DNA from 3 places in the Pedococcus sp. P1_H8 genome. Region 2 is predicted to be linked to each of the others. Evidence: riboswitches for the same ligand, from Rfam matches in the RefSeq annotation. Region 2 holds a riboswitch; each other region holds the start of a gene.
The links. A riboswitch is a leader RNA that binds a small molecule or an ion and turns the genes downstream of it on or off. The one in region 2 is predicted to bind S-adenosylmethionine.
Positions count from the first base shown of each region.

Region 1 (3,236 bases), on a different contig from region 2:
CCAGCGTGGTCAGGTTGCGCGGGTTCGGCAGCTGGTCGGGAGCTAGGATCGCCCCGCCACCCGAGACGGTCACCAGCAGCAGGATGAGGGCAAGGAGGGTCAGGGCCACGGCGAGGGCGAGCCGCGGGACCTGGTGCGGAAGGTGGACCGGGTGGACGTGCAGGTGAAGCGTCACGGGCCCCGGATGCGAAGCCATGGCCCCAGTATCCTCCCGCGGCCGCCGACTGACACCTGCATCCGACGGGTTCGCTCCGACGCAGGTGTCAGCCAGTCAGCTCGGCCAGTCACCTCAGGCGCTCTTGGCGGCGATGAACCCCTGCTCGAGGTCGGCGAGGATGTCGTCGATGTGCTCGATGCCCACGGCGAGGCGCACCAGCCCGGGCGTCACCCCTGCCTTCAGACGGTCGCCGTCCGGACCCTGCGAGTGAGTCGTGGAGGCCGGGTGGATCGCGAGCGAACGCACGTCACCGATGTTGGCGACGTGGCTGTGCAGGACCAGTGACTCGACGAACCGGCGTCCCGCTTCGACACCCCCGGCGATCTCGAACGCCAGCACCGCCCCAGCGCCCCGTGGCGTGTACTTGGTCGCCTTCTCGTGGGACTCGTGGTCGGGCAGTGACGCCCAGACGACCTGCTCGACCTGCTCGTGCGCCTGCAGGAACGCGGCCACCTTGTGGGTGTTCTCCAGGTGCCGCTCGATGCGCAGGCTCAGCGTCTCGATGCCCTGGGCGATGAGGAACGCGTTGAACGGTGAGATCGCCGGCCCCAGGTCGCGGAGCAGCTGGACGCGCGCCTTGAGGATGAACGCCAGGTTGGCGCCGAGGGCACTCCCCACGCCGAGGTCCCGCGCGAACACCAGCCCGTGGTAGCTCTCCTCGGGCGTGTTGTAGTTGGGGAACTTCTCCGGGTCGGCCCCGAAGTCGAACGTCCCTCCGTCGACGATCACCCCGGCGATCGAGGTGCCGTGACCACCGAGGTACTTGGTGGCGGAGTGCAGGACGATGTCGGCGCCCCACTCCAGCGGGCGGATGAGGTAGGGCGTGGCGATCGTGTTGTCCACGACGAGCGGCACACCGGCCTCGTGGGCGACGGCCGCGACTCCCTCGATGTCGAGCACCTCCGACTTCGGGTTGGAGATGGTCTCGCCGAAGAACAGCTTGGTGTTGGGCCGGACGGCTGCCCTCCACGACTCCAGGTCGTTCGGGTCCTCGACGAAGCCCACCTCGATCCCGAACTTGGGGAGGGTGTGCTTGAGCAGGTTGAAGGTGCCGCCGTACAGGCTCGGGCTCGCCACGACGTGGTCCCCCGCCTCGGCGATGTTGAGGATGGCCAGGGTCTCGGCAGCCTGGCCCGAGGCGACGAGCAGCGCCCCGACGCCGCCCTCGAGCGACGCGACGCGCTGCTCGACGGCGTCCTGGGTCGGGTTCATGATGCGCGTGTAGATGTTGCCGAACTCCTTGAGGGCAAACAGGTTTGCCGCGTGCTCGGTGTCCTTGAAGACGTATGACGTCGTCTGGTAGATCGGCAGCGCGCGAGCGCCTGTCGCGGAATCCGGCTCTTGTCCGACGTGGACCTGGCGGGTCTCGAACGACCAGTTGGTGGAACTCATCTCGGTGTCCTTCACTCTCGTATGCCGCGTGACGCGGCTCGGGGGCCCGTCGCCGGCGGAGTGGGTGGTCGAGGAGCCCGTGAAGGGAAGGTCCGTCATCCCCAAGGTCTTGTGATCACTGACGCCACCGCCGGAACGGTGCGGGACACGTGGTGGGTCTCCCGCGCTTGCGGACGGCAACGGCGCCGCCCGCCAGGTCTTCACCCGGGGCACCCCACCGCGGAGGAGGGTTGCCGGCCAGCGAGCCGGGGCATGTCGCTGGCACTCATGACCTGGCCCGAGGCTACGCCGCGGAGGTGAGCGGGCGGCATACCCATCTCTCATCGCGGACGCAGCGTCCTGGTGGCCACGGGCGGCCTGAGTCAGCGGCCGCCGGGGCGGTTGTCGGGGTCCGGGGCGGGGCCACGCGCGGCGGAGGCGTCGCGCGCCTGCATCGCCTCGTCCGTCTCATGCCGGAGGTACAGGTCGCGCCCGGTGCCGACCGCCCCCAGACCGGCCGTGGTCGCCTCGGCGGCAAGGCCGGTCACGAACATCGTCCGTGAGCGGGCGGGGTCACCGGTGACCAGGGCGAGGTCGTCGAGCCACTTGTTGCGCACCAGGACTCGTGCGCGTTCCCTGACCTGCTCGGCCGCCCAGTGCGCCGTCGCGGTCGGCGAGCCCGGTGAGCGGGTGGCGCGGAACATGCGGCCGCCGGGCTTGGGGTCGGCTCGACCGGCGCGACGCAGCTCCTCGGCCGTCGCGAGCCGGAGCCGTTGGGCGGTGTCATGGCGCAGCAGGCGTCGCGCTGTCCTCGTGCGGCCGACGAGAGCCGCGGGGTTCGTCGCCAGCGCGCCCCGCTTGAGCACCGCGGACGCCGGGCCGGTGGCCGACGTCGCGGCGCCCAGGGCGATGTCGCCCCAGTCCCCGTCGCCGTAGCCGACCTTGACCAGGACGTCTGCTGTCACCTCGAGGCCGTCGCAGACCTCGGCGACCACGCCCAGCGCCTTGGCCGGCGGCGTGGGAGCCATGGCCACGGCTCCCGTCGCGCTCCCCAGGGCACCGGCCGCGCGACTCAGTCCGGTCAGGGAGTCGTAGAGCCGTGAGTCGTCGAGCCCGTCCTGGACGAGCCGGTGCAGCACGGTGGCGCACCGGCGGTCCGCCTCGGCGAACCGCTCCCAGGCCGCCGCGTGGCGGCGTTCGGCGAGCTGGACGAGCTCGAGCTGCTCGATCTCCTTGCGGTGCAGGTCTGCGGCGACGACGCGCTGCGCTAGGTCGGCGCTCTCCTGCGCCGCCACCCGCCGGTTGCCGAGGGTGACGGCGAGCTGCCAAGCCTCCGCGTGCGTCGTCACCGCCCAGGAGGCGTCGTGCTGCGCCTGCGACAGCGCCGCGCCGAGCGGACGCAGGGCCACCGCGGAGACCGCGTAGCGACGTCCGACCGAGACGAGTAGCGAGGACGCCGTGCGAGATCGAGCGGCGAAGGCGGCACCCCCGGGACCCGACCAGGTGGCCCTGCTCGGGTCGCCGAGGCCCCGCAGCGTGCCCGCCAGGGCCAGCAGCAGCTCGCCCTGCCCTGCCAGTCGGTCGGCCAGCGCACGCACCGTGCCGGGATCGCCGGGAAGCGGCCGCAGGATCGTCATCCGCCACCGCC
Region 1 is NZ_JBFUCP010000012.1:55,135-58,370, reverse strand. Features, by position in the region: gene AC1DYG_RS16780 (hypothetical protein) at 1-196, opposite strand, end outside; gene AC1DYG_RS16775 (bifunctional o-acetylhomoserine/o-acetylserine sulfhydrylase) at 290-1,609, opposite strand; SAM riboswitch class IV at 1,768-1,882, opposite strand; gene AC1DYG_RS16770 (hypothetical protein) at 1,972-3,225, opposite strand; gene AC1DYG_RS16765 (hypothetical protein) at 3,222-3,236, opposite strand, start outside.
Region 1: it holds a riboswitch for S-adenosylmethionine, as region 2 does, so the genes downstream of both, AC1DYG_RS16775 (bifunctional o-acetylhomoserine/o-acetylserine sulfhydrylase) here and ssuE (NADPH-dependent FMN reductase) in region 2, are expected to answer to the same signal.

Region 2 (3,236 bases):
GACCACTGGCGCGGTTCATCAGCTCAGACAGGCGCCGCAACGCCTGCACTCCGGTCGAGGTCAAGACCATCGACTGCTCACCTCCGACCGATTGTTGCGGCTCCCCAGCACCGGTGCAGGCTAATCGCAACGTGCCCTCCGCCACCCCCTTTTCTCCCCACACATAAACCCCCCCGGTCAGCGTGGTGCTGACCTGCGGCTCTCGTGGTGGCCAGGGGCGGGGTCGAACCGCCGACCTTCCGATTTTCAGTCGGACGCTCGTACCAACTGAGCTACCTGGCCGTGGGTGCAGGTGTGTGGTGCCACTGCGATCCCGAACATGCGATCGCGGCGGTCTCGTGCCGAAGCCCGGGGGACCGTCGCGACTGCAGGATCATAGCCGATCCGTGCTGCCCGCTCACAACCGGCTGCAATCGCGGAATAGCCGCGTGTGCAACCAAGTTGCGTCCCCCATGAAGGCAATCACCTTCGCCGAGTACGGCGACCCCGACATCCTCCAGCTCTCCGACCTCCCCGACCCCAAGGTCGGCCCGGGTGAGGTGCTGATCCGCGTCCGCAGCGCGGCCGTGAACCCCGTCGACTGGAAGGTCCTCAAGGGCTACCTCGACGGCCTCATGGTCGTGGAGTTCCCCGCGATCCCCGGCTGGGACGTCTCCGGAGTCGTCGAGGCGGTCGGCCCAGACACCCCCGAGTGGGCCGTCGGCGACCACGTGATCGCCTACGCCCGCAAGGACTGGGTGCAGGGCGGCACCTTCGCCGAGCTCGTCACCGCGCCGGTTCGCACCGTCGCGCGCAAGCCGAAGTCGCTCGACTGGCACCAGGCGGCGGGCCTCCCGCTCGCCGGCCTCACGGCATACCAGCTGCTGGCTCGGCTGGGGATCAAGGACGGCGAGACCGTCCTCGTGCACGCCGCCGCCGGTGGCGTCGGCCTCTTCGCCGTCCAGATCGCCCGCGCCCTCGGCGCGCGCGTGATCGGCACCGCCTCCGAGGGCAACCACGAGTTCCTGCGCGGGCTGGGTGCCGAGCCCGTGACGTATGGCGCTGGGCTGGCCGAGCGCGTGCGTGATCTCTCGCCCGACGGCGTGGACGTCGTGGCCGACTTCGTGGGCGGCGTCCTGGACGTGACGCAGGCGGTCCTCGCCGACGGTGGCCGGCACGGGTCGATTGCCGACGGCACCGTCGCCGCGGCGGGTGGGCTGGCGGCCTGGGTGCGACCCGACGCGGAGGACCTGACGGCGCTGGGTGACCTGGCCGACGCCGGGAGGCTGACCGTCCCGGTGGCCGAGGTGTTCGCGCTCGCGGATGCGGCGAAGGCGTTCGAGCTCAGCCAGACCGGGCACGTCCGCGGCAAGATCGCCATCGAGGTCAGCACCGATTGAGGTTGTGTGCCTGAGGTTGAGCTCTGACTCCGCCTCAGGCACACAACTGCTCGAAAAGAGCGCCCGCGCAACGGATTCCGTGCGTGGGCGCCCTTCGTCGTCCCAGCATGCGAGAGGCATATCCTACTTATTTGATAGGTAATGAAGGAACCGCTACCTTCGACGCAGGTCATGAGTTCCAGTGACAAGCCCCGGCTCACTGGACGGCAACCCTCCCACTCGCGGTGGGGTGCTCCGGGTGAAGACCTGGCGGCAGTCGAGCGACTGTCGCAAGCGCGAGGCTCTCGAGCCTCATCCGAGGACGGAAACCCATGAAGGACAACGGATCCAGGCAGGCAGCCGCTCGCTCCTGCCGACCCGTCCTGCGCAGGCACATCGACCTGCTCAGGGTTTCCAGCGCGCTCTGTCAACACTGACGCTCCTCCTCGAAACCCATTCTCCTGCAACGGTTCTGCGCCTCGGCGCGGGACCGGCGATGCCTCTTGCCCGAAAGGATCCACCCATGGCTGTCATTGCCACGATCTCCAGCAGTCCCTCCCTCTCCTCCAAGACCGACGCCGTCCTCTCCGACATCGCCAGACAGCTCCAACGCGCCGGCCACGTCGTCGTCCCGATCGTGCTGCGGGACCTACCCGCCGGCCCACTCCTGCGTGGCGACGCCCACGACCCCGAGGTGGCCCGCGCCGTGGCTGCCCTCGAGGCGGCGGACGCGGTCGTCGTCTCCACCCCGGTCTACAAGGCGGCCTACGGCGGCCTGCTCAAGACGTTCCTCGACCTGCTGCCGCAGTTCGCGCTGCGCGGCAAGGTCGTCCTGCCCGTGGCCACCGGCGGCACGTCCGCGCACGTGCTGGTCGTCGACTACGCCCTCCGGCCCGTCCTGGCGAGCCTGTCCCCGAGCAGCATCACCCCGGGCTGGTTCGTCCTGGCCGACCACGTGAGGCTCGTCGACGGGGGTGAGGCACTCCTCGACGAGGCTGCCCGGCGGCCGCTGCAGGAGGTCACGACCGTCTTCCTCGACACGGTGGCGGGCCGCTCCCTGGTCACCGCGGGCGCCGGGCTCCGTGAGGCGGTGGCCTGATGCGCACGATTCGTCGCTCCTTCACCGCGAGCCGGGCCCTGGTCGCCTCGCTGGCCGCAGCGCTCCCACTCGTCCTGGCGTCCGGCTGCTCGCTCCCGTCGAGCGAGGCCAGCAGCTCAGCCAAGGACAAGGGGCCGGTGACCATTCGCTACCAGGGGTGGGCCAACTCGGTGTCGCTGCCTGAACTCGCCTCCGACCTGGGCTACTTCCCCACCCTCAAGCTCAACTGGGTCGGCAACACCACCAGCGGTCCCCAGGACATCCAGTCCGCGGCCACGGGGCAGACCGACTTCGGCGGCGCGTTCTCCGGCGCCGTGGTCAAGCTGATCACCGCAGGGGCTCCCGTCAAGGCCGTGGTCAACTACTACGGCGAGGACGCCAAGTCGTTCAACGGGTTCTACGTCAAGAACGACAGCCCGATCCGGACCCCGCACGACCTCATCGGGAAGAAGATCGCCGTCAACACCCTGGGGGCGCACGCCGAGGCGGTGATCGACACCTACCTGAAGAAGAACGGGCTCACGCCGGCCCAGATCAAGCAGGTGCAGCTCGTCCCGCTTCCCCCCAACGACACCGAGCTGGCCGTGCGCCGTGGGCAGGTCGACGTGGGCACCCTGTCCGGGGTCCTGCAGGACCACGCCATCGCCACGGGAGGCCTGCGGTCGCTGTTCAGCGACTACGAGCTGTTCGGGGCCTTCAACGGTGGGCAGTACGTCCTGCGCGAGGACTTCATCGCCCAGCACCCCGCGGCGGCGAAGGAGTTCGTCACCGGGGTCGCC
Region 2 is NZ_JBFUCP010000003.1:102,215-105,450, reverse strand. Features, by position in the region: gene AC1DYG_RS03990 (sensor histidine kinase) at 1-70, opposite strand, end outside; tRNA gene AC1DYG_RS03985 (tRNA-Phe) at 206-282, opposite strand; gene AC1DYG_RS03980 (NADP-dependent oxidoreductase) at 453-1,379, shown strand; SAM riboswitch class IV at 1,547-1,661, shown strand; gene ssuE (NADPH-dependent FMN reductase) at 1,882-2,457, shown strand; gene AC1DYG_RS03970 (ABC transporter substrate-binding protein) at 2,457-3,236, shown strand, end outside.

Region 3 (3,236 bases), on a different contig from region 2:
GCCGGCTTCACCCAACAAGGTTGCGCTTCACCCGAGAACCGTTCCCGGGTGAAGCACCCCTTTATCGGGTAACCCGATAAAGGGGTGGCGGGTGGGGTGTGAGCTGCCAGCCAACGGCGGGGTATGCCGCGGGGTCGGCTACCAGGGGCGGGCGAGGTCGAGCGCCCGCGGGTCGCCGACGGGCAACCAGCCCTGCGGACCGTTGACGTACTCGGCGCGAGGCCCGTGCTCGGCGAGCTCGGCCACGGCCGAGAGCAACCGCTCGACGTGCTCCGCGGTCGTGGCCAGCCCGACGCTGGCCCGGACGGCGGTCGTGGAGCCCACGGCATAGGGGTCGTCGAGCAGGGCGTCGACGCACAGGTGCGCGCAGAACTTGCCGTCCCGGACGCCGATGCCGTGCTCGGCCGACAGGGCCGCGGACACCAGGGACGAGTCCACCCCGTCGATGGTGAAGGTCGCCACAGCGACCCGCTCGTGGTCGGGACTGAAGAGCGAGTAGGTCTGCACACCGTCGATGGCGGACAGGCCCTCCAGCAGGCGTGCGCCCAGCGCGCGCTCGTGCTCCTCGACGGCGTCGGAGTGCGCGCGCAGGGCGTGGCACGCCGCCGCCAGGGCGATGGCGCCGATGACGTTGGGACTGCCCCCCTCGTGGCGGGCGGCCCCCTGCTGCCATACGACACCGCGCTCGGTCACCGACTTGGTGGCGCCGCCGCCGGCGAGGTAGGGCGCCGCAGCGTCGAGCCAGTCGACCCGACCCGCCAGGACTCCCGTGCCGAACGGTGCGTAGAGCTTGTGGCCGGAGAGCACGGCGTAGTCGACGCCGAGGTCGTCGAGGTCGACCGGGCGGTGCGGTGCGTACTGGGCGGCGTCGAGGACGACCCTCGCACCGGCCTGCCGGGCGATGGCGGCCAGCTCCCGGACGGGCCAGATCTCCCCGGTGACGTTGGAGGCACCGGCCAGCACGACCAGGCGGTGCCGGCCGGGGTGGTCGCGGAGTGCGGTGCGCAGAAGGGCCCTCGCGTCGCTGACGCTGCCGGGAACCGGAAGCCGGTGGGTCCGGTTCGTCGGCCAGGGCAGCAGTGCGGCGTGGTGCTCGGACTCGAAGACGAAGACCTGCGTGTGTCGTGGCAGACAGCGAGCCAGGAGGTTGAACGAGTCGGTGCTGTTGCGGGTGAAGACGACCTCGTCGCCCTCACGTGCCCCGACGAACGCCCGCACCTCGGCCCGCGCCTGCTCGTACCACGCCGAGGTCACCCGGGAGGCCCAGCCGTTGCCCCGGTGGACCGAGGAGTAGGTCCGCAGCGCGGTGTCGACTGCCTTCTTGACGCTCACCAGCGCCGGCGTCGACGCGGCGTGGTCGAAGTTGGCATAGTCGACGGCGCCGTCCACCGTCGGCACGAGCAGCGACTCGGACACCACTGCGGGCAGCGGGCCGACCTCGCCCAGGGAACCGGCGTCGGGGACGGGGCGCAGGTGGCTCTGGGTGCGGGCGTGCGCCAGGGGCGCGCTCCGACGAAAGGCGGGTGGCGGGGTGCTCGCGATCGACATGGGGTACAGCTCCTGGTCCGGGTGGGACCCGAGAGAGCTCCCGAGTCCGCGCTTGCCGGCTGCGGGTGCAGTCGGCCCGGTCGTCACCCGGAGCACCCCACCGCGGAGGAGGGTTGCTGGTCAGCAAGCCGGGGCTTCGCGCTGACACTCATGACCTGTCGTCGAGGGTAGCGGCACGTGCCCAGCGCGATCCAGCACCCGGGCGGGGTTCCCGCGATCTGAGATGGATCCGCGGTCTGCGGTCTGCGGCGTGGAACGGCCGGGCGGCCTTGGCCGAGCGGTCTGGCGGGGTGGGTCGGCACCGCCGTCCCCGCGCGACCTTTTTTCCCCCTGGGTGCGCGCCTGTGCCGACGACCATTCCTGGTCGTCGGCGAGGCCGGAAGGGACACATTGCCCGGCCGTGGAACGCGTGTGACGCGTGTGTCCGGTGTGACCTTCGCGTAGCCTGCGGATCATGGCGACACGTCCGTCCACACCAGCACGATCAACAGCAGGGTCGCGCTCATCCGGGGGCCGGGGCACCGCAACACGCCCCGCCAACCGCAAGAGCAGCGCACCCCGCAAGTCCCCTGCCCGCGGCAAGACCAGCGGGGGCGGACTGCCCCTGCCCCTGCGCGCCGTCCGAGGGACCTGGATGGGCATGGCACACGTTGCCGGGGGAGCCGTGCGCAGAGTGGGCAGCAGCGCTCGCGAGCTCGAGCCCGAGCACCGCCGCGACGGGATCGGCTTCGCCCTCATCGGCCTGTCGATCGTCGTGGCGGCCCGCGAGTGGTGGGCCTTCGAGGGTGCGATCGGCGACGTGATCCACGCGATCGTGGCGGGCACCTTCGGGCGGGTGGCGTATGCCGTGCCGCTCGCCCTGCTCTTCCTCGGCATCCGTCTCCTGCGGGCACCGCAGGACGACTCGGCCAACTCACGTATCGGCGTCGGTCTCGGCGCACTCGCCTTCGCTGCCTCCGGACTGGCGCACGTCGCCGCCGGGGTTCCCGTTCCGCCGCAGGGCGCCGACGGAATGCGCGACGGCGGCGGCATCATCGGCTTCCTCGCCTCCAGCCCGCTGAAGGCGGCGGTGTCGGTCTACGGCACCGTGCCGATCCTGTTGATGCTCGGCTTCTTCGGCCTCCTGGTCATGACCGCGACGCCGCTGCACCTGGTCCCGACCCGACTCTCCGAGCTGCGCGACCACCTCCTGCACCGTGGGGCTGTCGACCCCGGCACCGATGGGCTCACCGACGCGGTCGAGGACAAGCCCAAGCGTCGTCGCCGGGTGATCGACCCGGAGGGTCCCCTCGAGGGGGACGAGGCGTTCGAGCAGGCCGCCCTCGTGGCACCCGACGGTCGGCGGTTCCGCCCGGGCGAGAAGCGCCCGACCTCGCCCGGCGTGCTGGCCCCCTCGGCGACCGCCGAAACCACCTCGCCCGTCAAGGGTCCGGCCATCGAGGTCAAGGCCGCCCTCGAGGCGCCGCCGACGACCCCGTTGCCGCAGCGCGTCGAGCAGCTCGCCCTGGCCGGCGACATCACCTACACGTTGCCCGACAACGCGATCCTCGAGCCCGGCTCACCGCACAAGACCCGCAGCGCCGCCAACGACCGGGTGGTCGAGTCGCTGAGCCAGGTGCTCGAGCAGTTCGACATCGATGCCCAGGTCACCGGCTTCAGCCGCGGACCGACGGTCACCCGCTACGAAG
Region 3 is NZ_JBFUCP010000006.1:247,284-250,519, forward strand. Features, by position in the region: gene AC1DYG_RS10900 (aminotransferase class V-fold PLP-dependent enzyme) at 139-1,548, opposite strand; SAM riboswitch class IV at 1,592-1,704, opposite strand; gene AC1DYG_RS10905 (FtsK/SpoIIIE family DNA translocase) at 2,183-3,236, shown strand, end outside.
Region 3: it holds a riboswitch for S-adenosylmethionine, as region 2 does, so the genes downstream of both, AC1DYG_RS10900 (aminotransferase class V-fold PLP-dependent enzyme) here and ssuE (NADPH-dependent FMN reductase) in region 2, are expected to answer to the same signal.